One region of the Nocardia sp. X0981 genome, then DNA from elsewhere that is predicted to be linked to it. Evidence: riboswitches for the same ligand, from Rfam matches in the RefSeq annotation. Region 1 holds a riboswitch; each other region holds the start of a gene.
What was found. A riboswitch is a leader RNA that binds a small molecule or an ion and turns the genes downstream of it on or off. The one in region 1 is predicted to bind S-adenosylmethionine.
Positions count from the first base shown of each region.

Region 2: it holds a riboswitch for S-adenosylmethionine, as region 1 does, so the genes downstream of both, ACYR7D_RS20485 (aminotransferase class V-fold PLP-dependent enzyme) here and metX (homoserine O-acetyltransferase MetX) in region 1, are expected to answer to the same signal.
Region 3: it holds a riboswitch for S-adenosylmethionine, as region 1 does, so the genes downstream of both, ACYR7D_RS04480 (rhodanese-like domain-containing protein) here and metX (homoserine O-acetyltransferase MetX) in region 1, are expected to answer to the same signal.

Region 1 is NZ_OZ372435.1:2,404,352-2,414,126, reverse strand. It holds gene ACYR7D_RS10415 (barstar family protein) at 1-459, opposite strand, end outside; gene ACYR7D_RS10410 (guanyl-specific ribonuclease) at 459-944, opposite strand; gene ACYR7D_RS10405 (exodeoxyribonuclease III) at 955-1,737, opposite strand; gene ACYR7D_RS10400 (alpha/beta fold hydrolase) at 1,795-2,643, shown strand; gene ACYR7D_RS10395 (acyl-CoA dehydrogenase family protein) at 2,686-3,930, opposite strand; gene ACYR7D_RS10390 (hypothetical protein) at 4,099-5,175, opposite strand; gene ACYR7D_RS10385 (NADP-dependent isocitrate dehydrogenase) at 5,262-6,479, opposite strand; SAM riboswitch class IV at 6,754-6,864, shown strand; gene metX (homoserine O-acetyltransferase MetX) at 7,119-8,264, shown strand; gene ACYR7D_RS10375 (DUF3017 domain-containing protein) at 8,387-8,632, opposite strand; gene cycA (D-serine/D-alanine/glycine transporter) at 8,931-9,775, opposite strand, start outside.
Region 2 is NZ_OZ372435.1:4,669,108-4,678,882, forward strand. It holds gene ACYR7D_RS20475 (nitroreductase family protein) at 133-543, shown strand; gene ACYR7D_RS20480 (WGR domain-containing protein) at 643-2,067, opposite strand; SAM riboswitch class IV at 2,314-2,427, shown strand; gene ACYR7D_RS20485 (aminotransferase class V-fold PLP-dependent enzyme) at 2,475-3,788, shown strand; gene ACYR7D_RS20490 (polysaccharide deacetylase family protein) at 3,954-4,817, opposite strand; gene ACYR7D_RS20495 (MerR family transcriptional regulator) at 4,874-5,278, shown strand; gene ACYR7D_RS20500 (YdcF family protein) at 5,275-5,649, shown strand; gene ACYR7D_RS20505 (P1 family peptidase) at 5,731-6,279, opposite strand; gene ACYR7D_RS20510 (hypothetical protein) at 6,748-7,140, shown strand; gene ACYR7D_RS20515 (hypothetical protein) at 7,130-7,915, shown strand; gene ACYR7D_RS20520 (roadblock/LC7 domain-containing protein) at 7,912-8,382, shown strand; gene ACYR7D_RS20525 (hypothetical protein) at 8,411-8,782, shown strand; gene fadD11 (fatty acid--CoA ligase FadD11) at 8,811-9,775, opposite strand, start outside.
Region 3 is NZ_OZ372435.1:1,025,913-1,035,687, forward strand. It holds gene crcB (fluoride efflux transporter CrcB) at 1-92, shown strand, start outside; gene ACYR7D_RS04460 (DUF456 domain-containing protein) at 129-611, shown strand; gene ACYR7D_RS04465 (amidohydrolase family protein) at 658-1,521, opposite strand; gene ACYR7D_RS04470 (FAD-dependent oxidoreductase) at 1,592-2,980, opposite strand; gene ACYR7D_RS04475 (Rv0361 family membrane protein) at 3,209-3,679, shown strand; SAM riboswitch class IV at 3,744-3,856, shown strand; gene ACYR7D_RS04480 (rhodanese-like domain-containing protein) at 3,874-4,290, shown strand; gene ACYR7D_RS04485 (O-succinylhomoserine sulfhydrylase) at 4,287-5,501, shown strand; gene ACYR7D_RS04490 (HAD-IIA family hydrolase) at 5,661-6,428, opposite strand; gene fgd (glucose-6-phosphate dehydrogenase (coenzyme-F420)) at 6,627-7,637, shown strand; gene pta (phosphate acetyltransferase) at 8,081-9,775, shown strand, end outside.

The DNA of each region.
Region 1 (9,775 bases):
CCCGGAAAGACCGTCCGCCTCGCCCTGCAGGAGCGCCCGGAACGCGATCCCCCGGCCGGCGTAGAACTCGGCGCAGTCGTCGAGCACCGAGCCGAACCATTCGCGTTCCTCCGGCACCTCCGCGAGCAACTGCCCGGCCTCACGGACGGCGAGCACATATCCGGGCGCGTCACCGAGCGAACTCTCCAGATCGAACATGCAGTCGTCGAACGCGTCCTTGTTCGGCCGGAAGTAGTAGGGGAACTGCAGCGCGGCCGCGAACTCGTCGAACAGGCCCGCCACGGTACGCATCCGGCTACCCCGCAGTTCCCGCACCTGGTACCCGGCCGGCGCCTGATAACGCACCCCGCTGAACTCGGAGGCGTCCACATCCGCCAGTCCGGTGACCGGGGTCCGGGTGGCCGCGGCGGATTCCGGCGGCAACGCCAGGAACTCGGCCAGCGAGACGGGTTCGGACATCAGCGCATCCTCGTGAAGGTGTCGTAGTGGTCACCGGTATACCAGGCGGAGCCGTCGCTACCGGTCACGATCCGCTCGGCATCGCGCGAGCGCCCCGGCCGCTTCGGGTTCACATCCCATTCCCGGTACTCGATCGCCTTACCGGCGGCGTCGGTGGCGGGCAGCCGCCCCTCCCGGTTCCGGAAGACGATCCCGCCCTTCGTTCCGGGTGCGTTCGCCGAATCCGGCCAGCGACCCGCATCGATCTCCACCAGCGTCCGGTAGGCACGGTCGGGCACTCCGGCCACCTTCGAGACCTCGGGAGCCGCCGTCACCGGCGCCGCCCGCCCACTCACCGGGGCCGGCGCGAGGGAGCCGCCCGAGACCGGCGCGGCCGAGGAAACACCCGGGTCACCGCCACCACCCTGGACGCTCAGCAGGGCGACCACCACGGCCACCGCCGCGGCCCCCAGCGCCGATACGATCTTCACGATTTTCGCACGCACGAGCTTCCCTTCATCGGTACTGGACCGTCACCGGCGCATGATCGGACCAGCGCTCGGCATAGGTCGCGGCGCGTTCGACCACCGCCTGCTTCGCCCGCTCGGCCACCTCCGGTGTCGCGAGCTGGTAATCGATCCGCCAGCCGGTGTCGGTGTCGAACGCACGCCCACGATACGACCACCAGCTGAACGGACCATCCCCCTCCGGGTGAAGTTCGCGCACCACATCCACGTAACCGGCGGCCAGCTGCCGATCCAGCCAGGCCCGTTCGGCGGGCAGGAAACCGGATTTCTTCAGGTTTCCCTTCCAGTTCTTCAGATCCCGCTCGGTGTGCGCGATATTCCAATCGCCGGCGATGACGAAAGCGCCGGTCCGGGTGCGCATCCGGGCGGCCAGTTCGTCGAGGAAGCGGTATTTCTCGTCCTGACGGGGCGTATCCGCCTCACCGGTATGGACATACACACTGGCGACGGTCACCTCGTCGAAATCGACCTCGAGGTAGCGCCCGGCCCCGGCGAACTCGCTGTCCGGCTCGATACCGACCCGCACCGAGCGCATCGGCCGCCGCGACAGCACCCCCACCCCGGCGCGCCCCTTGGTCCCCGGCTCGGCGTGCGCCAGCTGCCACCCCTCGGCCAGCGCCGGGGCGAGGGCGGTGGCGATCTGGGCATCGTCGGCCCGCGTTTCCTGGAGGCAGACGATATCGGCTTCGGTCCGGGACAACCAGGTGAGCAGGCCTTTGCCCGCGGCCGCCCGGACCCCGTTGACGTTGACGGTGGAGAGGATGTATGGCACCGATCGACCGTACAATGACAGGTCACCGCTACTTGCCAGGAAGGGGTGACGACACCGATGTCAGGCACCTCCGCGACCGAATCACCCGGGCCGGTTACGGCCTTGCACCTGGGGTCGGGCACTCCCCTTCTGCTGCTGCACGGTGTCATGTTGTCCCCGCACTGCTGGGAGAGCACGGCGAACAGGCTCGCCGCACGCTGTGAGGTCTTCGCTCCCGCTCTCGCCGGCCACTGGGGCGGCCCGGTCCTCGCGGACGGCCGCTATACCGCGCGCACGATCGCGGACGGGGTGGAAGCCCAGCTCGACGAACTCGGCTGGCGCACCTGCCATATCGCCGGTAACTCGCTCGGCGGGTGGGTGGGTTTCGAACTCGCGCGCCGCGGACGGGCCCGCACCCTCACCGCCATCGCCCCGGCCGGTGGCTGGCGCACGCCCTCCGCGGCGCAGGTCTACGCGGCCGGTAAGTTCCTGGCCCTGCATCAGCTCGTCGGAACAGGCAGGCGTACCGGCGATTTCCCGGTACGGAGCACGATCGTGCGGTGGGCCGTCGCGCACCTGCTGGCCAAGGAGGTCAAGGCCGTCCCGCGTACGGATATCGAGGCACAGATCCTGGCCGCCCTGCACTGCCCGGCGCTGCTGCCGATCATCGCCGCCACCCTGCGCGGGCCGGGCCTGGCGGATGTATCGGACCTGACCACCCCCGTACGGCTCATTCTGGTGGATTCCGACCGTATCCTCCCGGCGCCGGTCTACGGCCGCCGCTTCCTGCGCGAACTACCGGAATCGGCGGACCGGATCATGATGCGCCGAGCCGGGCACGTACCCATGCTCGAAGCCCCCGACCGGGTCGCCAGCCTGATCGCCGAACATATCTACGCCAGCCGGGATCACCTGCGCGCGGTATGAGCGGAGCAGCAGCCGCCACCGAGGTCGCGGCTGCCCACCGGCTCAGTGGCCCAGGATCCCCTTGGCCACATGCGTCACTTGGATTTCATTGCTACCCGCATAGATCATCAGGGATTTCGCGTCCCGGGCCAGCTGCTCCACCCGGTACTCCGACATGTAGCCGTTGCCGCCGAACAGCTGCACTGCCTCCATCGCCACCTCGGTCGCGACCTCCGACGAGTACAGCTTCACCGCCGAGGCCTCCGAAAGGCTCAGCGGCTTACCGGCTTTCCCACGTTCGATGATGTTGAAGACCATGTTCTGCACATTGATCCGGGCGACCTCCATCTTCGCCAGTTTCAGCTGGATTAGCTGGAACCGGCCGATCTCCTGGCCCCAGAGTTTCCGGTTGCGGGCGTAGTCGGTGCACAGCCGCAGGCATTCGTTGATCACGCCGAGGGCCATGAACCCGATCCCGACGCGTTCGGCCACGAAACTGGACCGAGCGCTTTCCCGGCCGTCGCCGCCGCGATGCTCTTCGGTCTCTCCGAGCAACCGGTCGCGTCCGAGACGGACGTTGTCGAAGAAGAGTTCCCCGGTCGGTGAGGCGTGCAGGCCCATCTTCTTGAACGGGCGGCCCTGGGTGAGGCCCTCCATACCCTTGTCGAGCACGAAGGTGAGCACTGTGCGGTCCCGGGGCGGGGTACCGTCACCCTCGTCGAGTTTCGCGTAGACCACCAGGGTATCGGCGAAGGGACCGTTGGTGATGAACGTCTTCTGCCCGTTCAGGATGTAGTCGTCACCGTCGCGCCGGACGGCGGTTTTCATCCCGCCGAAAGCGTCGGAACCGGAGTCCGGTTCGGTGATCGCCCAGCACGCGATCTTGCGCAGGCTGACGATATCGGGCACCCATCGCTCCTGCTGGGCGAGTGTGCCCCGGGAGAGGATGGTGGTACCGCCGAGACCGGTGCTCACACCGAGCGAACTGCACAGGCCCATACACACCCCGGAGAGTTCGCTGGTCAGCACGGCCATCATCGACTGCTGATCGAACCCACCGGAGCGGTCCTTACCTTCGGCGGCCGGTTTTTCCGCACCCTCGGCCGCGGCCCGTTTCGCGGCCAACTGCTTGTTCAGGGCTTCCTCGGCCATGGCGCCGATACCGAAATCCGCGTAGAGCTTGCGCAGGATCGGGTAGGGCAGCATTTCCCCGCTGTCCAGCGCATCCAGATTGGGACGTACTTCCTTATCGATGAACGTCCGCACCGCGTCGCGGACCATCAGATCGGTATCGGACCATTCGAACATCGTCGTCCTCCGGTATCACCAGCAGCATTACGGCGTAAATCGCCGGGCGGACGTTCAGCTCGCATCCACCTTGTCGACAGCCTGCCAGTTCCCCGCCCGGCGCGCTGCGATCCGGCGAAATCCACCCGCGACCCACGGAGGCGTCACCGGTGGCCCCGCAGGGAAGGGTCACGGGTAGGTCGCGTGCTCACGCAACTGCGCGAGTCGCGCGAGGATATCGTCGTGCCATTCCCGGGGCTGGCCCGCGGTGGCCCAGTCCATCCGGGCGTGTTCTTCGAACAGCGGCCGCAGGGCGACGATCTCGTCTCTGTATCGATCCAACTCCGCGCGGCTGAGATCATTCGGCTTCCACTCGTGCCACTGGCTCGCGCCGGGGGAACTCGGGACCGCGTAGTGGCTCGTGAACGGGTTCGACTCGGGGTCGAAATCCATATCGGCCTGGAACGACTCCGCATGGTCGTACCCGTACACCTGGTCACCGTCGAGCAGCCAATTGTTGGGGCGATCCCAGTTACGGACGAGGACGTCCAACAGGCCGAGTTTCCGGGCACCGGGCGTGTCCTCGACAGCCTTCATAGCGGCATGAGCACCCGGATCCGAATCGGTCTCGCGTACGGTAAGCCCAGGTAGCCGCTGTATGAACAGGTCGCCTTCCGTTGTCCCGACCACCGGCGCGACCGGGGCTCCGATCGCACGGCCGACCGCGGAGGCGAGGATTTCAGCGGACCATTCCCGCGGAGAGAGATCGGTTTTGTACACCACCTCGAACCCATCGGGGTAGACGAGAAGCATAGACCTCGGTGTTCGGATCTCCGGCTCCCCGGAACTCTCGGCAGCGCGGATACGAGCGACGAATTCGTCCATCGACATCGGACGCATGGGCGCATCCGTCGCCCGGGCCCCGTCGTCGCCGGTCCGCATCTCGCGGCCCCGCTCCTCGATATCGGCACCGCGATCGGCGACCGTCCCCTCCTTCACCGATACGTCGGTCTCGACTCCGCGGCAGATCTCCCGGTAGCGGCGTACGATCTGCTCACCGGTGGCGGAGACCGCCGGGCCCAACCGCTTCGCCATCTCCTCGGCTATCCGGCGCAGGCCGTCGATCACCGATGCCTCGGCGAGCGGATACGACGGCGCGGAGCCGGCCCTGGTGTTCGCTTGTACGGCGATTTCGGCATGGGCAATTCTGGCCCGCGGGTTCGTGCCCGGACAACCGCGGGCGGCTTCCCAGCCGAGGCGTACCACCGGGACACCGCGACCTCGCCTCCCCGGGAGCCGGCACGCGGGTGCGCGTGCGGACACCACGGAGGCGAGGTCGTTTCCGAACGCTCCTACTTCAGCGCACGCGCCAGGTTGGCGTCCAGCGCCGCGAGGAACTCCTCGGTGGTGAGGTAACCCTGGTCCCCGCCGACCAGCAGCGCCAAGTCCTTGGTCATCTGCCCACCTTCGACGGTCTTGATGACGACGTCCTCGAGGGTCTGCGCGAAACCGATGACCTCGGGGGTGTTGTCCAGCTTGCCGCGATGCTCGAGACCACGGGTCCAGGCGAAGATCGAGGCGATCGGGTTGGTCGAGGTCGGCTTGCCCTGCTGGTGCTGGCGGTAGTGCCGGGTGACGGTGCCGTGGGCGGCCTCCGCCTCACAGGTCTTACCGTCCGGGGTCAGCAGTACCGAGGTCATCAGGCCGAGAGATCCGAAGCCCTGAGCGACCGTATCGGACTGCACATCGCCGTCGTAGTTCTTGCAGGCCCAGACGTAGCCGCCCTCCCACTTCATGGAGGAGGCGACCATATCGTCGATCAGCCGGTGCTCGTAGGTGAGGCCGGCCGCCTCGAACTGGGTCTTGAACTCCGCGTCGAAGACCTCCTGGAAGGTGTCCTTGAACATGCCGTCGTAGGCCTTCAGGATGGTGTTCTTCGTCGACATGTAGACGGGGTAGTTCTGCTGCAACCCGTAGTTGAACGAGGCGCGCGCGAAGTCTTCGATCGACTTCTTGAAGTTGTACATACCCATCACGACGCCGCCGTCCTCCGGCATCTGCACGACCTCGTGCACGATCGGCTCACTGCCGTCCTCGGGGGTGAAGGTGAGGGTGACGGTGCCGGCCTGGAAGACCTTGAAATCGGTGGCGCGGTACTGATCGCCGAAGGCGTGGCGGCCGATGATGATCGGCTTGGTCCAGCCGGGAACCAGACGCGGAATATTGGAGATGATGATCGGGGCACGGAAGATGGTGCCGCCGAGAATGTTGCGGATCGTGCCGTTGGGTGAACGCCACATCTTCTTGAGGCCGAATTCCTTGACCCGCGCCTCGTCGGGGGTGATCGTCGCGCATTTGACACCCACGCCGTGTTGTTTGATGGCGTTGGCGGCGTCGATGGTGACCTGGTCGTCGGTCTTGTCGCGGTATTCGATGCCGAGGTCGTAGTACTCGAGGTTCAGGTCGAGGTACGGGTGGATCAGCTTGTCCTTGATGAACTGCCAGATGATCCGGGTCATCTCGTCGCCGTCGAGTTCGACGACGGTGCCTTCAACCTTGATCTTGGACATGGATCTTCGTGTCCTCCTAAGACTGGTGCCCTCATTGCACGGCCAGGCGAACACGCTTGTGAGCGGACCCCAGCTGTTCAACAGACAACGTATACATCCCGCGTTGTCCACGAGACGTCTGATGTAACCAAGACGAGCGTACTGCTTGTGGTGGCCTCACGCTGTAGCCAGCCCCCGCTGTGAGTTCTCACAGCAGTGAGTCGCGCCACAAGATTACCCGGTGGGCACGTATCCGATTTCGATCCCTAACGGCGCCCGGCTACCATATTCAGCAGGTCATGAGCGCCAGCATCAAGCCCCGGCTCGCTGGCCGGCAACCCTCCTGCTGCGGTGGGGTGCTCCGGGTGATGACCGGGCTCCCGAGAGCCGGGAGCAAGCGCACGTCAGGAGGTCGTCGATATGCGCCGGTGTCGGCCACGTTGATCGTGGCGCCCCCGCGTTTCGGCGAGCAAGCCCCTATTTTCTGGAGCACGATATGACCGATGGCAGTATCCCCGGGACGACCGCTACCCGAGCGACCGGCCGGAGAACGCCGGCCGGTTCGCGGAGAGCGTGTCGTCGCACGAGCGGGCGCACAACGGTGATTCATACGCTTCGCACATCACCGCGCCGTACCGCCGCTCCAGTGGAAGCCATCGCGTGAAGGTGGGCACCGAACCGACCACGGACCGGTCCGTGGCCCAGTTACCGCCACCCGACGGCCGGCTCGGTTTCGTCGATATCGGTCCGCTCACCCTGGAGAACGGGGCCCGGCTGCCGGAGGTGCGGCTGGCCGTACAGCGCTGGGGCGAGCTCGCGCCGGCCAAGGACAACGTGGTGCTGGTCGAGCACGCGCTGACCGGCGACTCCCACGTGGCGGGCGATCCGGACCCGGACCATCCCCAGCCGGGATGGTGGAACGGGATGGTGGGCCCGGGCGCGCCGATCGATACCGACGAATGGTGCGTGGTGGCGACCAATGTGCTCGGCGGATGCCAGGGCAGCACCGGTCCCGCCTCGGCGGCGCCCGATGGCGCCCCCTGGGGGTCGCGATTCCCGGAGATCTCCATTCGTGACCAGGTGAGCGCCGAGGTACGACTGTTCGATCTACTCGGGATCGACCGTCTGGCCGCAGCGGTGGGCGGTTCCATGGGTGGGATGCGCGTGCTGGAATGGATGCTCGGGGCGCCCGATCGCTTGGCCGCCGCCCTCGTCCTGGCCGTGGGCGCCCGCGCCACCGCCGACCAGATCGGTACCCAGACCACCCAGATCGCCGCGATCACCGGCGACCCGGACTGGCAGGGCGGCGACTACCACGGCACCGGTCGCGCGCCGATGACCGGAATGGGAATCGCCCGGCGGATCGCCCATCTGACCTATCGCACCGAGGCCGAACTGGACAGCAGGTTCGCCAACAACCCGCAGCCCGGCGAGAATCCGTGGGACGGCGGCCGCTACGCGGTGCAGAGCTATCTCGAGTACCAGGCCGAGAAACTGTGTAAACGGTTCGATCCGGCCACCTACGTACTGCTCAGCGAGGCGATGAACCGGCACGATATCGGCCGCGGTCGCGGCGGGACGACGGCCGCGATGGCCGCGAATACGGTGCCGTGCATCGTGGGCGGTATCGATTCGGACCGGCTGTACCCGCTGCACACCCAGCGAGAGCTGGCCGAGGGCCTGGCCGGCTGCCGGCATTTCGAGATCATCTCTTCCCGGGACGGCCACGACGCCTTCCTCACCGAGGCAGCGGCCATCGGAAAACTGCTGGTCCAGACGATGAACCTGGCCCGCACCAGCCGCTGACCCCGCAACGCGCCGACCGAGGCCCAGCCCGCGCACGGCCGGAGCGGAGGCGGAGGTACGCCCGAGCAACACAGCTGGGCGGAGCCCATCCCCAGCCGCGCACGGCCGGAGCGGAGGTACGCCTAGCTCACCCCGAGCGTGTTGATGGTGGCCGCGAGGAAGACGATTGAGCCGCCCAGCAGGGTCAGCGCCCCTACATCGAACGGTTTGCTGCGTACCGCGAGCAGCCCCACCCGCACGGTCGGCAGGCACAGCCGGAACGCGGCGGCGATCAGCGTGGCACCACCGAAGAACAACGCGCCACGGCGCCAGCGGTCCTGTGCGACGAAGACGACCGCCACGAGGATCACCGCTACCACCACGACCATCGGCAGATGGCAGCGGAGGAAACCGGCCGAGCTGTTGCCGGTGCCGGGATCGTCGTCGGTCGGGGTCACGGCGTCGGTCACGGGGGCGATTGTTCCAGATCCGGTGGGTCGGGTCTGCACGAGCGGCCCGTACTCCCGGGCCCGTGGACCGAATTCCCAGGCGAGGCCTTCGCGAGCGGCCCGGGTGCGGGCGGCACGCACCACCGGCCGGTGCGGCCGGTGGGCCTACGGGCGGCGCCGCGCAGCCCGGCCGACCGGCTGACGCCACCGCCCGATCCGGCCGGTGATACGACCCGGCTCAGCGCAATGCGGCGGTTTCGGCGCGCACCTTCTCCCGGTGCTGCTCACGCAAGGCCTGGTGGTGCGGGCTGCGCCGGACCACCAGGTAGGCCACGCCCAGTACCGCGAACCACACCGGGGTCACCAGCAGGGCCTGCAGAGTGTCGCTCTCCTGGGTGAGCGCCCAGACCAGGAAGGCGAAGAACGCCAGCACCGCCCAGACCATCGGGATACCACCGGGCACCTTGAACGTGGAGGTGGTGTGCAGATGCGGGCGGCGCTTCCGGTACACCAGGTAGCTGGCCAGGATCATCGTCCAGACGAACATGAAGCACAGCGACGAGATCGTGGTGACCACGGTGAACGCCTCGACGATCGACTGCCCGGCGTACAGCAGCACCACCCCGATCAGCAGGAACGCGCACGAGAAGCGCAGCGCGTTGGCCGGCACCCGGCGCCGGGACAGCTTCCCGAACAACGACGGCGCGTTACCGTCGCCGGCCAGGCCGTACACCATGCGCGATGTCGAGTAGATACCCGAGTTGGCGCTGGAGGTGGCGCTGGTGAGCACCACGAAGTTCACCACGCTCGCCGCGATACCGAGGCCGGCCAGGGAGAACATGGCCACGAACGGGCTGGCGTCGGCGGAGACCTGGCGCCACGGGGTCACCGCGCAGATCACGATCAGCGCGCCGACGTAGAACAGCAGCACTCGCAGCGGAATGGAATTCACCGCGCGCGGCAGGGTGCGTTCCGGATCCTTGGTCTCGGCGGCGGTGGTACCCACCAGCTCGATACCGACGAAGGCGAAGACGGCGATCTGGAAGCCGGCGACGAAGCCCATCGGGCCGGTCGGGAAGAAAC
Region 2 (9,775 bases), 2.3 Mb from region 1:
GCCACTCTGGCCGAACTGCAGGACACATTCCGCGCCCGCCCGGAGCGGCGCTGACCGCTGCGCGGCCGCGGGGTTCGGCTCGAGCTGCGGGCAATTACTGACCGTGGCGGGTGCCGCCGCGACTATGGGAGCATGACACAGCTCGCCCCCTCTCCGGATCAGGTGGTGGCCCAGCGCTACCGAGACCCCGCGTCGGGCGCCCCCGCCGAATGGAACGCGGTGCTGCGGGTGCTGCACGAGCATCGGTCCGTACGCCGGTACCTGCCGGACCCGATATCGGACGGTGTACTGAGTCTGCTCGTTTCGGCGGCGCAGTCCGCGCCCACCTCGTCCGATCTGCAGGTGTGGAGTGTGATCGCGGTACGGGATGCGGAGCGCCGGGCCCGGCTGGCGGAACTGGCCGGGGACCAGGAACACATACGGCAGGCCCCGTTACTGCTGGTGTGGACCGCCGATCTCGCCCGGCTGGGATCGGCCGCCGCGCTGAAGGGCCGGGATCGGCTACGGGAATCCCTTTCCGCCCAAGGGTTTCCGCTGCGCTGAGGGGCGCCGTACACCGCCGGGAAGGATGAGGGCCCGGTGGCGTACGGCCCGGAAGCCCAAGGGTCCGGCGCCGGATCTCCGATCCGGTCCGCCCGGCGGTCAGCCGAGGCGGCGGATATCTCCACGAACCCGGTAGAAGCCGCCGCGCGCCGCCTCGACCACCTGATCGACCACATAGCGGGCACCCGGCTGCCGGATATCGCGGGGGAATTGCACGTTCCAGTCGTGCCGGTAGCCCGGTGAGACGATATGCACCCGCATCCTGCCACCCTGATCGACGCATTCGACGACGATGCCGCTGCCCGGATCGGTGGCCACCTCCACGCTGCTGCGCGGCACCACCGCCGCCATTTCCGGCGCCTTCACCGACCGCGTCGGTGGCAGCACACCCTGTTCCGCGCTACGGACGACTTCCTCTCGGACATCGAGGCAGGCCAGCGTGCCGGTGGTGGTGACCAGGTACAGCCTTTCGTCGTGGTATTGCATCGAGTACGCCGAGCCGCAGCCCGTGCCCAGTTTCCAGCGCCGGTTTCCCGCCGCGTCGAAGCAGTAGACGGAGGAGTAGTTGTCCCCGGCGAAGACATAGCGACCGTCCGGGGACGTGGCACACGAGTACACCGCGGCATCGCATTGGAAGGAACGGTCCGAAGCACCGTTCTTATCGATCAGGCGTACCTGGTTACGCGCGGTGCCCGCGTAGACGGCGGCGGCCTCCTGCCAGCCGAAGAGCACCGCGCCGCCGGTATTCCGGTGCCATCGGTGTTCACCCTCGACCAACCCGTACTTGGTGACCCCACCGGAGTGCCCGTGGTATACGCCGTCGGCATCGATACGGACCATCCAGCCCGAGTCCCCGGCGCTCCGCCGGGCCCACAGGGATTCCTCCTCGTGATCGATCACGGTGAGACCGCCCTCCCGGTCCGACACACCCAGGATTCCGTCGTGGATATCGAGCCAGTAGATATCCACATCGGCGGCGATATCGTAGGCCGCGTGCGGTACCTTGCCGGACAGGTCGTAGACCCGGCCGTCGTCGCATCCGGCATAGATCCAGAAATCGTCGGCGACAATGCATTTCACCGCGTCCGGCAGGCGGAAACGTCCCGTGACGGCTCCGTCCGGGGTCAATGTGAACACATCACCCTGCTCGTTGCCCACCCAGCAGCGGCGCTCGTCGACGAAGATACCGAACGCCGCCGCGCCCGAGTCGAAGGTCCACAACAGCGGGGCCGAGCGTGCCGTCGAGCTCCGGCTGGTGATCGTGCGCCGGGAGACCGGCCGGCGTGACCGCGCCCCCGGCACAGCGGGTGCGTAACCCTTGCGCAGCTTCTCGCCGATCTTCTTCGCCGCGGCCGATTGCGCCTTCGCGCCGGTGGCGAAGGAACTCACCTTGGTCTGACCCTGGTCTCCGATACGCCCGTAGCGGATGGTGACCTGGGTATCGGCTACCACTACTTCGTAGAACTTGTGTGCCGAACCGCCTTCCTCGGACAGTTCGAGATAGGTGGTATCGCTGATGGTCATTCGCAGAGCCTCGGTGGTCGTCGTTGTAGAACGCCGCGAAAGTAACAGGGGGGACCGACATCCGGCGCCGCGGCGGAACGCCGGGTAGTGGCCGCGGTACCGGAGACGATGTCGCCGCGGACCCGCCCGCCGATCAGATGATCCGGACTTGTCGCGGCGGAGGCGAAATGGGCCGTTCGCCGAGCGCGGAGCCGCGGCCGGTGGTCCGAGTTGACAGGATCGCCGGCATCTGACAACCTCGCACCAGGTCATGAGTGCCAGCATCGAGCCCCGGCTTGCTGGCCGGCAACCCTCCTCCGCGGTGGGGTGCCCCGGGTGACGACCTGGCCGCTGCTCGACCGAGCGTGGCAAGCGCGGACTCCGTTTCCTCGAATGCTCCGGAGTCCCTGAATCGAAGGGATTGCGCCATGACCGCTGCGCTCCATCACACCGCAACACTCGCCCGCGTCACCGGATGTGATCTGCGAGTTCCCCTGGTGCAGGGGGGAAGCCGTACCTACGCCAATTTCGACTACGCGGCCAGCGCACCCGCGCTGGCGCAGGTCGGGGAGCGGGTTGCCGAACTGTTGCCGTACTACGCCAGCGTCCATCGTGGCGCCGGGTACGCCTCACGGGTGTCCACACACTGCTATGAGGCCGCGCGGGACACGGTGGGTCGCTTCCTGCATCGGGCGGACGACCAGGTGGTGGTGTTCACCCGGAACACCACCGATGCGTTGAATCTGCTGGCCGGATGCGTTCCCGGCGATACGGTGGTGCTCGATATCGAACATCATGCGAACCTGCTGCCCTGGACCCGGCGGGGGCGGCGGGTGGTGTGTGCCGCGGATACCGTGGCCGAAACACTCCACCGCCTGGCCGCGGAATTGTGTGCGAAACCCGCCGCGCTCCTCGCGGTGACCGGGGCGTCCAATGTGACCGGTGAGGTACTGCCGTTGGAGCGGCTGGTGCTGCTGGCCCACCAGTGCGGTGCGCGCATCCTGGTGGACGCCGCGCAGCTGGCACCGCACCGGCGGATCGACCTGCGGGACAGCGGTATCGATTACCTGGTGTGTTCCGGGCACAAACTGTACGCACCGTTCGGGGCGGGGGTGCTGGTCGGCCGCCGGGACTGGCTCGATACCGCGGCTCCCTATCTGGCCGGTGGTGGAGCGGTCACGGAGGTGACCGCGGCGGAGGCGACGTGGGCGCTCGCGCCGCAGCGGCACGAAGGGGGATCGCCCAACGTGCTGGGCGCGGTGGCGCTGGCCGCCGCCTGCGACGTTCTCGCCGGCATCCACGAGGGCGCCCAGGCGCGAGAACGCCACCTCACCCAGCGTCTGCGCTCCGGTCTGGAGCGTATTCCGGGAGTCCACTGCCTCCGGGTGTGGGCCGACAGTGCCGACAGCGTGGGGATCGTCGCGTTCACCGTGGCCGGATTCGAGGCGGGCCGGGTGGCGGCCTATCTGTCGGCCGAACACGGGATCGGTGTGCGCGACGGCCGGTTCTGCGCGCATCCGCTCCTGGCCCGTCTGGGTGTCGACGCCGCACTGCGGGCGAGTATCGGCCTGGGGACCACCGACGAGGACGTCGACCGGCTGCTCGACGCGGTGGGCTCGCTGGTCACCGACGGGCCACGCTGGGAGTACGTCTGCGACGGCGGACGCTGGGACCCGCTCCCGGAGACCCGGCCAGGGCTGGACAGTCGGTCGGGGCCCGGTGCCGCGGCGTGCGGGATATGAGAATCGGGGCACCCTCCGGCGCCGTCGCACCGGGCCAGGCGCGACGGCGCGCGTCCGGCGGGCCGAACAGCGCTCGCCGGCCGCGGCACCGAGCACCCGGTGCCGCGGTGGCGGACGGGGTGTCCGGAGTGGACGATCACCCGTTCGGCGGGACGTACTTCCGCGCTACCGGCCGGTCCGGGCAGCGGCGTAGTGCGCGGCGATCTCGTCGCTGGTGGTGAGCCAGACCCCGGGATGATCCACGATATGGTTCAGGGCCTCGTCCAGGTACCTGGTCCGGAATGCCTGTCCGATCACGAACGGGTGCAGGGCCAGGGCCATCACCCGGCCGCCGGCCTCGGCATCCTGCCACAGTTGGTCGAGCTGATCGCGGACCATGCGGACGAAATCGGGGCCGCTCAGCCCCGTACCGAGGAAAAGGGTGTTGTCGTTGAGCTCCACCGAGTACGGCATGCTGAGCAGGCCCGGAACCCGCAGCGGGTAGGGCTGATCGTCGTTGGTCCAGTCCAGCACGTAGTCGATACCGAGTTCCCGCAGCAGCGTGGGGGTAGCGAAACTTTCCGTGAGCGCGGGCCCCATCCAGCCGCGCGGCCGGGTTCCGGTGGCCCGCTCGATGGTGGTGAGCATCTCGGCCAGGTACTCGCGCTCGTCCTCGGCGAGCTCCGGCTGGAGCACGGAGTTGTTCTTTCCGTGCGCCAGCCAGGCCCAGTTCCGCTCCCGGCCGGCTTCGACGATCCGGGGATAATGCTCGGCCGCCTCGGAGTTCAGCAGCGCGCTGGCGCGGATACCGTGCCGGTCCAGGACCTCGAGCACCCGCCAGAACCCGACCCGGGGTCCGTAGTCGCGCCAACCGTAGTTCAGCGGATCCGGCACCAGGCCCGCGGTCCCCGCGAAGATACTGGTGGAGGGCCGGTCCACCTGGTAGTGCTCGATATTGAGTCCGAGGTAGAAAGCGACGCGCGCACCGCCGGGCCAGCGGATCGGTTCGCGGTCGACGATAGCGCTGTAGTCGAACAGGTCGTTGTCCATACGGCTATGGTCGAAGATTCACACTGATGTGAAGGTCAACTGAGTGGTGAGGTGATATGAGAATCGGGGAACTGTCGCGGCGCACCGGCACCTCGCGGCGGTTGCTGCGCTACTACGAGGAACAGGGGCTCATCGCCGCGCAGCGGTGTGCGAACGGGTATCGAGCCTACGACGAGCGGTTCGTGGACCGCGTACTGCAGATCCGCGGACTACTCGACGCCGGCCTGCCGACCCGGATCATCAAGCAGATCCTGCCCTGTCTCGACAAACCGCGCACCATCTATTTCCCGGACGCCACCCCCGAGATGCTCGCTCTGCTCGAGGAGGAACGCGACCGGATGAACGAGCGAATCCGCTGTCTGGAACGCAATCGCGACGCCGTCACCGAATACCTGGCCGCGGTCCGCGATTACGGAAATGATCGTTCGCCCGCGGTGTCGACCGGGGCGGGAACAGCGTGAAAGTCCGCGGGATTCTGCTCGCCGGCGTGGCCGGGCTGCTGTTCTGGGGCGAGTTCGTGAATTGGCGGGCGTCACACAGCATGATCGGTGATCCACGCGGATCGCGTGAGGTGATCGTCGTGCTCGGTTTCCGTAATTCCGCGCCGAAAGCGAACGCTCTGAACAGATGGCGGGTCCGTGCCGGGTTACGGTCGCGCGCCCGGGCGGGAGAAGAGAGCACGATGATCTTTTCCGGCGGAGCCGTCACGGGAGCGGCGACCGAGGCCGAACTGATGGCCGAGTACGCGCGCCACCGCGGTTACCTCGGACCGGTCGAACTCGAAACCCTCTCGCGCTCCACATGGGAGAACGTCGCGCCGATGGTGGTGTGAGTCCGGGCTTCGCCGAATGCGAACGGGCCATCGAGCGCGGCCACGGCATCCAGCGAGATATCGACGGTACCGTCGTCGATATCACCGAACGCGTTCACCGCACACAGCGCCCCCACCACCAGAGGCCCCGATTGCCTTTCGGCATAGGCGATTCCGCCGGGCCGGCGGAATTCCGGGCCCCGCCAATGCGCGGTATGGGCACCCGTGCCGGCACCGATACGGCCACTGGTCGCCGCGTCCTCCGTGGCGGTACGGGCCGCCACGTATCCGTTCTCGGCGGTGGGGACGCGCGTTCGGGTCGCCGGTGCCCGGGTCGAACAGGGCCAGCGTCGCGACGATGGGTACCCGGCCCCCGGGAGTGAGCACCCCGCGCCCGGTTTCCTCGAGATGACGCATCACCCCGTCGGCCGCCGCGAGGCCGAATGCCGAACCTCCGGTCAGCAGTATCGCGTCGAGCGAGGACACGGTCTTGTCCGGCGCCAGCGCGTCGAGATCCCGGCTGGCGGGCGCGCCGCCGCGTACCTCGTAGGAGGCTGTCGTGCCCGTCGGCCGGATCACCACGGTGCATCCGGTTTCGCCTGTGGTATCGGTCCAGTGTCCGATCCGGACTCCGGGTACCCCGATCGTCATTCCAACCTCCGATACGTGATGCTGTCCGCTGTCCGGAACAGCCGTCGGCAGTATGTGAGACGGATTGCGCCTTCCGGCAGAGTGGTACGCGAACACGCGGATGGCAAGGCTGCGTGCCGTCGTGGAATTATTCGCCGTTGGGCGGCAAGAATTCTGGGGCAGTTCGCCGGGAAAATCGGACGTTTCGCCGGGTTTCCGGGGCCGGGCGCCGGGCCGTCCGATCCACGACGTCGAGGGATCCGACGAGTGCGGGCGGATGCACGGCGTGGCTTCGAGAGGAGCCGTGGTGCGTGGATGCGCTCGGTGCCGGAACCGGCTGCCGTGGAACGGATCGTCGCACCGTGCCGATGACGGGTATGGGGATACCGCCGAGTAGGCGTACGCATTCATGCGCACGCCCGGCATCGATCGCGATGTATGTGTAGTCTCTCTGAAATCTGAAACACTCATGAACAAGGTAGAGGCGCAGTGATCGGTATCGATGGATGTCTGGAACGAATCATGGGCATCCCCGGAGCACGCAGCGTGACCTTGGTCGACGGGGCGAGTGGACTGGCGGTCGCCGGGGCGGGCCGGCACGAAGTGGTCGATCAGCACGAGGACGCCGCGACCACCACCGATGTGGTGCGGGCGGTACTCGGCTGTCCGGCGTTGGCGACCGGTGACGACGGCGACGACATCAGCGAGATCATCGTCTGCGGAACTCGCGGATACCATCTGTTGAACCTCGTGGACGGAGATTTCGAAGGCCGCCTCTTCGTGCACGTGCTGTTCGACGAGGACAGCGGCAATCTGGCGATGGCGCGTTTCCAGCTGCGCGGGATCCTCGCCGAACTGGCCGAGGACGGTCATGGGCGGTGAGCTCGCGGACGAACTGCGGCGGCTGGAGGATGCGGGGAGCACCGGTGTCCTGCACGCGGGAGACGGTGTATTCCATCTCGCCGAAGGCGCCATCGTTTCGGCCACCTGCCGCCGCACCACCGGCCTCGACCGATTGGTGATAGAAGCAGGGGTGGTAAGCGCCGAGGACTGGCAGCGGGCCGACGCGGGCGACCCGGGCCCGATGCTCGGGAGCCCGCTCCTGGAAACCCTGGCCCTGCTCTCGGTTTTCGACGCGGCCTACTTCTTGCTGGCCACATCGGTGGTTCCGGAGTTCCGGCCCGCGCCACCGCATTGGCTGTCCGCGGTCTGCCGGGTCCGGCCGCGGGCGCTGGTGCGTGAATGCGCGCGGCGCGGGCACCCCGAATCGGGGCCGTGGCCCGCCGAACTGGTGGACCGGGCCGCCGTCGTGCCGATACGCCGGGTCCGGCGCCGGCGGGTGGTACTCACCGGCAGCCAGGCCGAGGTCCTGGCCGCGGCGGATAACCGGCGCAGCGTCACCGGGATCGCCCGTGACCTGGGCCGGACCGCGTACGGCTGTCTGGAGGCGGTCCGGGACCTGACCCAAGCCGGTCTGATCGAGCCGCCGCTCGGCGCGGCGCGCTCCGGCGATCACCTTCCGGCGACAGCCGAGAACGCCGCGCCACTGCGGCGGCGCACCAGGCAGACGCCTGCGGAGTCACCACCGGACGAATGGGAGCCGGTGGACCAGGAACTGCTCGTCCGCCTCCGGGCGGCTCTGGAGGATCTCGCGTGACGGCGCGTAGGAATCTGTTCGGTGAACTGATGGGAAGGCTGACCAAGGTGCCGATGTCCGGACCCGCCCCGAACGCGGTGGTACTGGCGGAACTCGAGGTGCTGCGTGAGCGCGTGCCCCGATTGACCGGAGCGCTCGTCGCCTCCAGCGACGGACTGCTGGTTGCCCACAACCTACCCGAGCACATAGAACCCACGGGTATGGCCGCCCTGGCCGCGGCCCAGCTCTCACTGTCGCACCGGCTGGCCGGGACCGCGCACGGCGGCGGTTTCCAGGAGGTCGTGGTGGACGGTACCGAAGGCCACGTGGTGATCTACGCGGCCGGCTGGGCTTCGCTGACCGTGCTCGCCGGCCCCGAGGTGAACATCGGCCGTCTACATCTCGAATCGCGCCCGGTGGCCCGCAGAATCGCCGAACACGCGGCCGGGACGGCAAAAGATCCCGCGAAACCGCATGGGAAACCCTGAGAAAACCGATCTCCGAAAGGAATGACCAGTGTCCGATATGGATTTGGCGCTCGAGAACATGATGTCGATCGACGGCGCCCTCGGCGCGGCCGTGGTCGACTACAACAGCGGAATGGCGCTGGGAACGCTCGGTAGCTCCAAAACGCTCGATCTCGGTATCGCCGCGGCCGGCAATACCGAGGTGGTGCGGGCGAAACTGCGGACCATCGAACAGCTGGGTCTGCAGGAGGAGATCGAAGATGTTCTCATCACCCTCAGCGGCCAGTACCACCTCATCCGGCCGATGACGGGGCGGCGATCCCAGGGCCTGTTCCTCTATCTCGCCCTCGACCGCGGCCGGGCCAACCTCGCGCTGGCCCGGCACCGGCTGCGCGGTATCGAAGAAGAGCTCGAGGTCTGAACCCGGCCGCGGCGAGTTCGCGGCCGGATCAGTTCACCGGGGCCGGATGGCCCCCGGTGGCGGGCTCGCGGACTTCCGCGGGCGGCGTGTCGGCATAGAGGGATTCGATCCGATCCGCGTACTTCTCGGCGATGACCTTGCGCTTGAGTTTCATGGTGAGCGTGACCTCGTCCCCGCCGGCCTCCCAGAAAACGGGCAGGACGATGAAGCGTTTGATCTGCTCCACCCGGGAGAGCCGGGTGTTGCCGGCGGCCACGCCCGCCGCGATCGCCGCCACGACCGAGGGTTCGGCGGCCAGTGCGGCGGCCGAGGCGTCCGTCAACCCGTGCTGCTGGGCACAGGGTCCGCTCGTCTCGGCGTCGAGAACGATCAGCGCGGTGTTGTAGGGCCGGCCGTCCCCGATCACCGACATGGCGCCGATGAGTGGCGTCGCGGCTTTGACGGTGTTCTCGATATGCGTCGGCGACATGTTCTTGCCGGAGGCATTGATGATGATTTCTTTCTTGCGGTCGACCACCGTGAGATAACCGTCCTCGTCCACGGTCACGATATCGCCGGTGTGCAGCCAGCCCTCGGCGTCCACCGCTTCCCGGGTTTTCTCCGGTTGCCCACGGTAGCCCTTCATCACCAGCGGTCCCCGGACGAGGAATTCGCCGTCGCCGGCGATCCGGTGTTCCATACCCGGTAGCAGTGTGCCGACCGTACCCAGCTTCACATCCCGGGGGTGACTGACGCTGCAAATACACGACAGCTCCGACATACCCCAGATCTCGGTGATCGGTATGCCCAGACCGGCGAAGAACCCCAGGGTCGCGGGCGGAATGGGCGCGGCACCGGACAGGGCCCAGCGCAGCCGGTCGAATCCCAGAGCCGAGCGGAGATTCCGCAGCACCAGTTCGTCGGCGCGCCGCCATTCGGCGGCGAAGTCCTCGGGCAGCGGAGTGCCGGCGATCTCGTACTCGCCGCGGGTGGTGGCCACCGACAGCGCCCACC
Region 3 (9,775 bases), 1.4 Mb from region 1:
CGACCGCCATCGGCTACGCCGTGGGCAGTGTCGTCACGGGAGTGACCGCGGCCGTGGTGGGTTGGTCCGGTATGCACGCACTTCTGGGATGAGACCGGTCGGGCGCCGTATTCGGATAGCGTGGTGAGGTGAGCGTATGGGGTGAGATCGTTGTCGGCCTGGTGATTCTCGTCGGCCTGGTCGGTATCGTCGTGCCGATTCTGCCCGGGGTGATCCTGATCTTCGCCGCCATCGCGGTATGGGCCTTCCTCACCGGGGGCACCACCGCGTGGGTGGTACTGGCGATCAGCGCCGTGCTGCTGATCGTTTCCGGGGTGGTGAAATACACCTGGCCCGGCCGCAACCTGAAAGAAGCGGGCGTACCGAACCGGACCCTGCTACTCGGCGGAATCGCCGGTATCGCCGGGTTCTTCGTGATCCCCGTGGTCGGGCTCTTCGTCGGCTTCGTCGTGGGCGTGTATCTCGCGGAGCTGCAGCGGATGCCCGACAACCAGCAGGCCTGGCGATCGAGCAAACACGCCGTCAAGGGTGTGGGCCTGTCGATCCTGGTGGAATTGCTGGGCGCGTTACTGGCGAGCGGTGTGTGGGTCCTCGGCGCGATCGCTGCCTGAGCCGGCGGATATACCGTTCGGCGGCACCGGAACGGCGGGTACCGGGTTACCGCAGGCGCTTCTCGATGATCGGCAGCGGGCGCGTGGTGCCGTCCGTGGACGGTTTCCGCTCGGGGTCCGGCGGCGGCCGGAACAGCGGCAGCGTGGGGGTGGGGTCCTCGGGAGCCCGGTCGATGGCGGGTAGGCCGTAGAAGGCGCGGGCGTTGTCCTCGAGCACGGCATGCATATCCGTGCCCACCACATCACAGATCAATTCCACATCCGACTCACGGAAGGGGCGCCCGGCGCGAGTGCCCGGCAGATCACTGCCGAACATCAGCGCCTCCGGGTTCACCGCGTGGATCCGGCGCAGCGTGGTGGCGATATCCATATCGACCCGGCCGAAACCCGTCGCCTTCACCCGGGCCCCCCGATCGACCAGGTCCAGCAGGTAGGACACACCTTCTTCGGACATCCCGAGATGATCGATCGACACCTTGGGCAATTTCAGGATCACCGGTTGCAGCGAGGCCAGCATCTGGCCGTCCACGTAGATCTCCACATGCCAGCCGGCCAGTTCGTACGCGCGCAACGCCTGGCGGGTCATGCTCGCGATATCGGCGGCGGCGCGCTTGAGATTGAACCGCACCGCCCGCACCCCGGCCGCGTGTAGATCGAGGATCTCGGCATCGGAGGCGTCCAGGTCCAACCGGGTCACCCCCACCCAGCCGGGGCCGAGTTCGGCCAGCGCGGCCCGCAGGTAGCTCTGGTCGTTGCCCTGGAAGGACGCGCTGACCACCGCGCCGCCGGAAAGGGGGAACCGGGCCATCCGCCGCCGGTAGTCGGCGATGGTATAGGGCTTCGGCAGGTAGCCCTCGTTCTCGATCAGCGGAAAACGCGGATCGATGATGTGCACATGGGCGTCGAACACGGATACAGAATGCCTGATATATCGAGGCGCCGCCCGCTCCTCCCAGCACCGGCAGGAGCGGGCCGCACGCTCAGACCTTGTGCGGTTCGCTGGCGCGCAGCATATCCTCGCGCTCCACGACCTTGACCCGTTCCCGGCCCTCGGGCTCGCCGAGCGCGCGTTCGTGCGCGTCCAGGCGGTACCAACCGGCCCAGGTGGTGAACGGGATACCGCGGCCCTCCAGGAACTCGAGCACCGCCTCGGGCTCGGGGTTCTCGGCGGCGGTGAAATTCTTGCTGTCGTCGAGGAGGCAGGCGACCGTCTCGTTCGCGTCACCCTTGGTGTGACCGATGAGGCCGACCGGACCACGTTTGATCCAACCCGTCACGTAGGTGCCGGGCATGTAGCGGGCGGCACCGTCGGCATCCTCGTCGACCAGCACACGGCCCGCCTCGTTCGGGATGACCCCGGCCTGGTCGTCGAACGGCAGTTCGGAAATGTTCTGGGAGAGGTAGCCGACGGCACGGTAGACCGCCTGCACATCCCAGTCCTTGAACGTCCCGGTGCCCTTGACGTTGCCGGTGCCGTCGAGCTGAGTGCGCTCGGTACGCAGCCCCACGACCTTGCCGTCCTCACCCAGGATCTCGGCGGGGGATTCGAAGAAGTGCAGGAACAGCTTGTGTGGCCGGTCACCCTGGTCCCGGATGGCCCACTGCTCCAGAGTGTTGGCCACCATATCGACCTGCTTGGAATGACGGCGCGCGGCCTCGGAGCCCTCGTCGTAGTCGATGTCCTCCGGGTCGACGATCACCTCGATCGTCGGCGAATGGTCGAGTTCGCGCAGCTCCAGCGGAGTGAACTTGGCCTGCGCGGGCCCACGGCGACCGAATACGTGCACCTCGACGGCTTTGTTCGCCTTGAGGCCGGTGTACACGTTCGGCGGGATCTCGGTGGGCAGCAGTTCGTCACCGGTCTTGGCCAGGACCCGCGCCACGTCGAGGGCGACATTGCCGACCCCCAGCACCGCGACCTTCTCCGCGTCCAGCGGCCAGGTGCGCGGCACATCCGGGTGGCCGTCGTACCAGGACACGAAATCGGCGGCACCGTAGGAACCGTCCAGGTCGATACCCGGGATGGGCAGCGCGCGGTCGGCATTGGCACCGGTGGAGAAGATCACCGCATCGTAGAAGCGGCGCAGATCGCCGAGGGTGATATCGGTGCCGTAGTCGATATTGCCGAGCAGGCGCACCTGCTCCTTGTCCAGCACCTTGTGCAGGGCGGTGACGATACCCTTGATCCGCGGATGGTCGGGCGCCACGCCGTAGCGGATCAGTCCGAACGGCGCGGGCATCCGCTCGAACAGATCGATCGAGACCTCGGCGTCCGACTTCATCAACGCGTCGGCGGCGTAGATCCCGGCCGGACCGGCTCCCACGATCGCGATCCGAAGCGGGCGGTTCGCTTCCTTCTGCTCGGTCATCTGTTACGCGCACCCTTGTCGGTCGAAAGAATAACTGGCGTTGTTGTTAGCTTAGGCTAAGTTGAAGCGTGGCTGTATGCGCCGTCATCGCGCCGTCGGCGGGCAGCTGTTCGCCGTACGTCTTCCCACGTCTTCCGCGGTAACCGTCGTGCGGCCACGCGCGGTCCCCCGCGATTCTATCGGGACGCGGGCGTATCGCCGATGCGGGGACCAGGGATGATCGACAGTATGAGCGATGCCGGACCCGCCGACGAACAGGCAGCCAGCGAACCGGAAGGCACCGAGCCACCGCGCACGATTACGCCGTTCGTCGTGGCCGCGGCACTCGCGGCCCTCGTTCTCGGCGGTGTACTCCTGGCCGGGCTACTGAAGCCCGTTGAGAAAAATGTCACAGATTCCGACCGGATCGCGGGCGCCGTACGCGAGTTCGCCGACGCCAGCGGCCGCTACGGGCTCCAGCCGCCGGAGCCGGCGGTCTGCCGCGGCTTCGACCCGTCCCGGTCCCCGCTGGCGGGCCGGCTCGAACCCGGCGAGACCGGATCCGACGTCGAAATCGAAACTTTCGGCGATATCCGGGTGACCGGCGAGGCCGCGACCGTCGTCGTCACCAGCCGGGTCGAGGACACCACGGAGACCGCCACCTGGCATCTGACCCGCTCCGCGGACGGCTGGCTGGTGTGCAACCAGCCGGTCGGCTGAAGCCGTCCGGCGTCGTCAACCCGCGTTTGACAGAGCCCCACCCGCCCGGCAATCTCAGGAGCTGGGTCATGAGCATCAGCGCCAAGCCCCGGCTCGCTGGTCGGCAACCCTCCTCCGCGGTGGGGTGCTCCGGGTGACGACCTGGCGCGCATCGAACCGATGCGGCAAGTGCGGATTCGCAGGAGGTGCCACGCATGAGTTACGCAGGGGATATCGCCCCGCAGCAGGCCTGGGAGATCTTGACCGATAATCCCGACGCCGTCCTGGTGGACGTGCGGACCGAGGCCGAATGGAAGTTCGTCGGAGTACCCGACACCAGTTCCCTCGACCGGCCCACGCTCTTGGTGGAATGGGTCGACGGTTCGGGCGCGCGCAATACCGATTTCCTCGACCAACTGCGCAAACTGCTGGGTGAACGTCCGGCCGACGCACCCGTGCTCTTCCTCTGCCGCTCCGGCCAGCGCTCGGCCCATGCCGCCGCCACCGCCACAGCGGCGGGCATCGCACCTTCCTACAACATCTCCGATGGTTTCGAGGGCCCCCTCGACGAAACCGGTCACCGCGGCGGCGCCGGCTGGCGGGCGGACGGACTCCCGTGGCGGCAGTCGTGATCAGCGGCGGTGCGTTCGAACGGAAACTGCCGGATGGGGTCGGACCGGCCACGCTGGGCGTACGCGGGGGCTTGAACCGATCCGGGTTCGAGGAGACCTCCGAAGCGCTGTACCTGAACTCCGGCTTCGTCTACGAGAGCGCCGAAGCGGCCGAGGCCGCCTTCACCGGTGAAGTCCCCCATTTCGTGTACTCCCGCTACGGCAACCCGACCGTGGCCGCCTTCCAGGAACGGATGCGCCTGCTCGACGGCGCCGAGGCGTGTTTCGCCACCGCCAGTGGAATGGCCGCGGTGTTCGTCGCGCTCGGTGCGCTCCTCGGCGCGGGCGACCGGCTGGTCGCCGCGCGCAGCCTGTTCGGCTCGTGCTTCGTGGTGTGCAACGAGATTCTGCCGCGCTGGGGTGTAGAAACGGTTTTCGTCGACGGTGAGGACCTCGACCAGTGGGAGGCGGCACTGTCGCAGCCCACGGCGGCGGTGTTCTTCGAAACCCCGGCCAACCCGATGCAGACGCTGGTGGACGTGCGCAAGGTCTGCGAACTCGCCCATGCCGCGGGCGCGAAGGTGGTACTGGACAATGTCTTCGCCACCCCGCTGCTGCAACGCGGTTTCGACCTCGGCGCCGACGTGGTGGTGTACTCGGCCACGAAACATATCGACGGCCAGGGCCGGGTGCTGGGGGGCGCGATCCTCGGGACCGAGGAATACATCGAGGGCCCGGTCAAGACGCTGATGCGGCACACCGGTCCGGCACTGAGCCCGTTCAACGCCTGGACCCTGCTCAAGGGCCTGGAAACCATGCCGCTGCGTGTACGGCAATCCACCGAATCCGCCCTGCGGATCGCACGCTACCTGGACGAACACCCTGCGGTGAGCTGGGTCCGGTACCCGTTCCTGGACTCCCATCCGCAGTACGACTTGGCGACCGCGCAGATGAGCGGCGGCGGCACCGTGGTCACCTTCGAGCTGAAAGCCGCCGCGGACACGGCCAAGAAACGAGCCTTCGAGGTGCTCAACCGGCTGCGGATCATCGATATCTCCAACAATCTGGGCGATTCGAAATCCCTCATCACCCACCCCGCCACCACCACGCATCGCGCGATGGGGCCGGAGGGGCGGGCCGGTATCGGGCTCTCGGACGGGGTGGTCCGGATATCGGTGGGCCTGGAGGATATCGAGGATCTGCTGGGAGATCTGGACCAGGCGCTGAGCTGAGCGGAGGGCGGCACGTCCGGCGCCTTCGCACACCCCGCGGGGGTTCACGGCAGCTGTCGGAGCCCGAAGGTCTCCTCCATGGAGAGCCGCTGCACGCGCTTCGGAGCCGGGGTGCGCCCACCCTCGGAGTCGATAGTCCGCGGGGTCTCGGGAGCGGGATCAGTCCGGTGGGGCGGTGAAGGGCGTTTTCACTCGACCCACCAGGTCGGCGACGGAGTTCAGGACCATGGTGGGGCGGTAGGGGTACTGCTCCACCGAGAGGCGGCTCGAAATTCCCGAGGTCACCAGAATGGTGCGGATACCGGCCTCCATTCCGGAGATCACATCGGTGTCCATCCGGTCGCCGATCATCACACTGGTCTCCGAATGCGCGCCGATACGACGCAGGGCCGACCGCATCATCAACGGATTCGGTTTGCCGATGTAGTACGGCTCGCGGCCGGTGGCGCGGGTGATCAGCGCGGCCACCGAGCCCGTGGCGGGCAGGACCCCCTCCCGGGACGGGCCGGTGGGGTCGGGGTTGGTGGCGATGAACCGGGCACCGCGCTCGACCAACCGGATCGCGGTGGTGATCGCCTCGAACGAATACGTGCGGGTCTCCCCCAGGACCACATAGTCGGGGTCCACCTCGGTCAGCACATAGCCGATCTCGTGCAGCGCGGTGGTCAGCCCGGATTCGCCGACCACATACGCGGTACCGCCCGGCCGCTGCTCGTTCAGGAAACTGGCCGTGGCCAGCGCCGAGGTCCAGATCGAATGTTCCGGGATGTCCAGCCCGCTCTGCCGCAGCCGCGCCTGCAGATCACGCGGGGTGCGGATGGAGTTGTTGGTCAGCACCAGGAACGGGATCTGCTCCGAGCGCAACTCGGCGAGGAACTCATCGGCGCCGGGCACCAGATGGTCTTCGGAAACGAGGACCCCGTCCATATCGGTGAGGTAGGACAAAATCCGGTCATCTGTGCTCACCCCGCCGATTCTGCGCTTCACCGGGCCGCCGGTGGGTATGCCGCGCCCGCGAGTCCACGCGGACGTGAGCGAGACCACCGGGCGCGAGCGTCCACCGGGCTGGCTATGGTCGAACCCGGACCGGAAACGGTCCGACACAACGCGACAGGAGTGGCGCATATGGGTGAGCTCAAGCTCGGGTACAAGGCGTCGGCGGAACAGTTCGGACCCCGTGAACTGGTGGAGCTGGCGGTGCTGGTGGAGGAACACGGCCTCGACAGCGCGACGGTCAGCGATCATTTCCAGCCCTGGCGGCACAAGGGCGGCCACGCGCCGTTCTCGCTGGCCTGGCTGGCGGCGGCGGGTGAACGCACCGAACGGATCATGCTCGGCACCTCGGTACTCACCCCCACCTTCCGGTACAACCCCGCCGTCATCGCGCAGGCGTTCGCGACCATGGGCTGCCTGTACCCCGGACGGGTGATGCTCGGCGTGGGCACCGGTGAGGCACTGAACGAGATCGCCACCGGATACGCCGGCGAGTGGCCGGAGTTCAAGGAGCGATTCGCGCGCCTGCGGGAATCGGTGGATCTCATGCGCGCTCTGTGGACCGGCGCGCGGACCGATTTCGACGGCACCTACTACAAGACGGTGGGCGCCTCCATCTACGACGTCCCCGAGGGCGGCATCCCCGTCTACATCGCCGCCGGGGGCCCGGTGGTGGCCCGGTACGCGGGCCGCGCGGGGGACGGTTTCATCTGCACCTCCGGCAAGGGGATGGATCTCTACACGGAGAAGCTGATGCCCGCCCTCGCCGAAGGCGCGGCCAAGGTGGACCGCGAGGTCGGCACGATCGACCGGATGATCGAAATCAAGATCTCCTACGACACCGACCCCGAGCTGGCACTGGAGAACACCCGATTCTGGGCCCCGCTTTCGCTCACGCCGGAACAGAAGCACAGCATCACCGACCCGATCGAGATGGAGGAGGCGGCCGACGCGCTGCCGATCGAACAGATCGCCAAACGCTGGATCGTCGCCAGCGACCCCGACCAGGCGGTGGAACTGATCGAACCGTATATCGACGCCGGCCTGAACCACCTGGTGTTCCACGCCCCCGGCCACGACCAGCGCCGTTTCCTGGACCTCTTCCAGCGCGACCTGGCCCCCCGCCTGCGCAAACTGGGCTGAGTTGTTATTTCGCGGCGCCTGCGGCGCCGCGGGTTCGGGGCCCTCGTGTCTCGGGTCTTCACTCCTGCGCTCGGTCGCTGCGCTCCCACGCTCCGTCGCTCCAGACCCGAGACGGGCCCCGAACCACCGAAGACACCCTCCGCGAAAACACCACCACCGAGACACTCCCCGCCAGGGAACCCACCCGTATGCGCTCCGCACACGGACTCACCCCGCAATCCGTAGTCCGGCCGCTCAGAGCTCGGAAACAGAAGGTCCGCATCCGGCGCAACACACAGCGCCGAGTCTTACGAGGCCCACAAAGGATTGAGCCCGCGTCGTGCTTCAGCCCGCGAAGCGCATGCGCCGCAGGCGCGAGTCTCGCGGGCTGAAGCACGACGCCAAGGGGGCTCGACCCCGCCGGCGCCGCAGGCGCCGCCATGAACGCAGCTACGCTTTTGGGCATGGCCGAGGTTGCTGCGTCCAGTGTGTACATCGCGTCGCCCGAGGGCGATACCGGTAAGTCGACCGTGGCGCTCGGCGTACTGCAGATGCTGTGCGCGACCACCGCGCGCGTCGGAGTGTTCCGGCCGATCGTCCGGTCGACGACCGAAGCGGATTACATCCTCGAACTGCTGCTCGAGCATTCCACCGTCGATATCGAATATCAGCAGGCGGCGGGAGTGAGTTACGAGCAGGTACACGCCGACCCCGACGCCGCCATTTCCGAGATCGTCATGCGGTACCACGAAGTCGCGTCCGCATGTGACGCCGTGGTCATCGTGGGCAGCGATTACACCGACGTCGCCGGCCCCAGCGAACTGCGGTTCAACGCGCGTATCGCGGTGAACCTGGGGGCTCCGGTGCTGTTGGTGGTCCGGGGGGCTGGGCGGTCCCCCGGCGAGGTCGAACAGTTGGTGGAGTTGTGTGCGAGCGAGTTGGCCTCCGAACACGCGCAGCTCGCCGCGATCATCGCCAACCGGTGTGCGCCCGGGGAGCTCGACGCGGTCCGGGCGGCCCTCGATCCTTTCGCCGTACCGTCGTGGACCCTGCCCGAGGTACCCCTTCTCATCGCCCCCACCATGGCGGAATTGTGTGCGGCGCTGGACGGCGAGATCTACAGCGGCGACCCCGAACTACTGCATAGGGAGGCTCTGGGCGTGATGGTCGGAGGGATGACGGCCGAGCACGTTCTGGAGCGGCTGCGCGACGGTACGGTGGTGATCGCGCCCGGCGACCGTTCCGATGTACTGCTGAGCGTGGTGAACGCGCACGAAGCGGAAAGTTTTCCTTCGCTGTCCGGCATCATCATGAACGGCGGATTGCTTCCACATCCGGCGATCGCCCGTCTCATCAGCGGGCTGAAACCGCGATTACCCATCCTCACCACACAGCTGGGCACCTACGAGACCGCCGGTGTCGCGCACCGCACCCGGGGCCGGATGTCGGTGGATAATCCGCGCAAGGTCGAAACGGCGCTGGCACTGATGGAAACCCATGTCGAAGCCGCCGCTTTCCTGCACCGGCTGGAGGTGCCGATGACCAGCGTGGTGACTCCGCAGATGTTCGAGTACCAGCTCATCGAGCGGGCCCGCGCCGACCGGAAGACGATCGTATTGCCCGAGGGTGACGACGATCGGGTGCTGCGTGCCGCCGGGCGGGTTCTGCAACGCAAGATCGCCGATCTGATCATTCTCGGTGACGAGACCGGGATCCGGGCACGCGCCGCGGAATTGGGAGTGGATATCGCCGATGCCCGCGTTCTCGACCCTCGGACGTCGGAGTATCTCGACGATTTCGCCCGGGAATACACCGAGTTGCGCGCGCACAAGGGGATGACACTGGAGCGGGCGCGTGAAACGGTCGCCGATATCTCCTATTTCGGCACCATGATGGTGCATCGCGGGATCGCCGACGGTATGGTCTCCGGCGCGGCGCACACCACGGCGCACACCATCCGCCCCTCGTTCGAGATCATCAAAACGGTGCCCGGTGTCTCGACCGTCTCCAGTGTGTTCCTCATGTGCCTGGCCGATCGAGTGCTGGCCTACGGCGATTGCGCCGTGGTCCCGGATCCGACCGCCGAACAACTCGCCGATATCGCCGTCTCCTCGGCGGCGACCGCGGTCCGCTTCGGAATCGACGCCCGGGTCGCCATG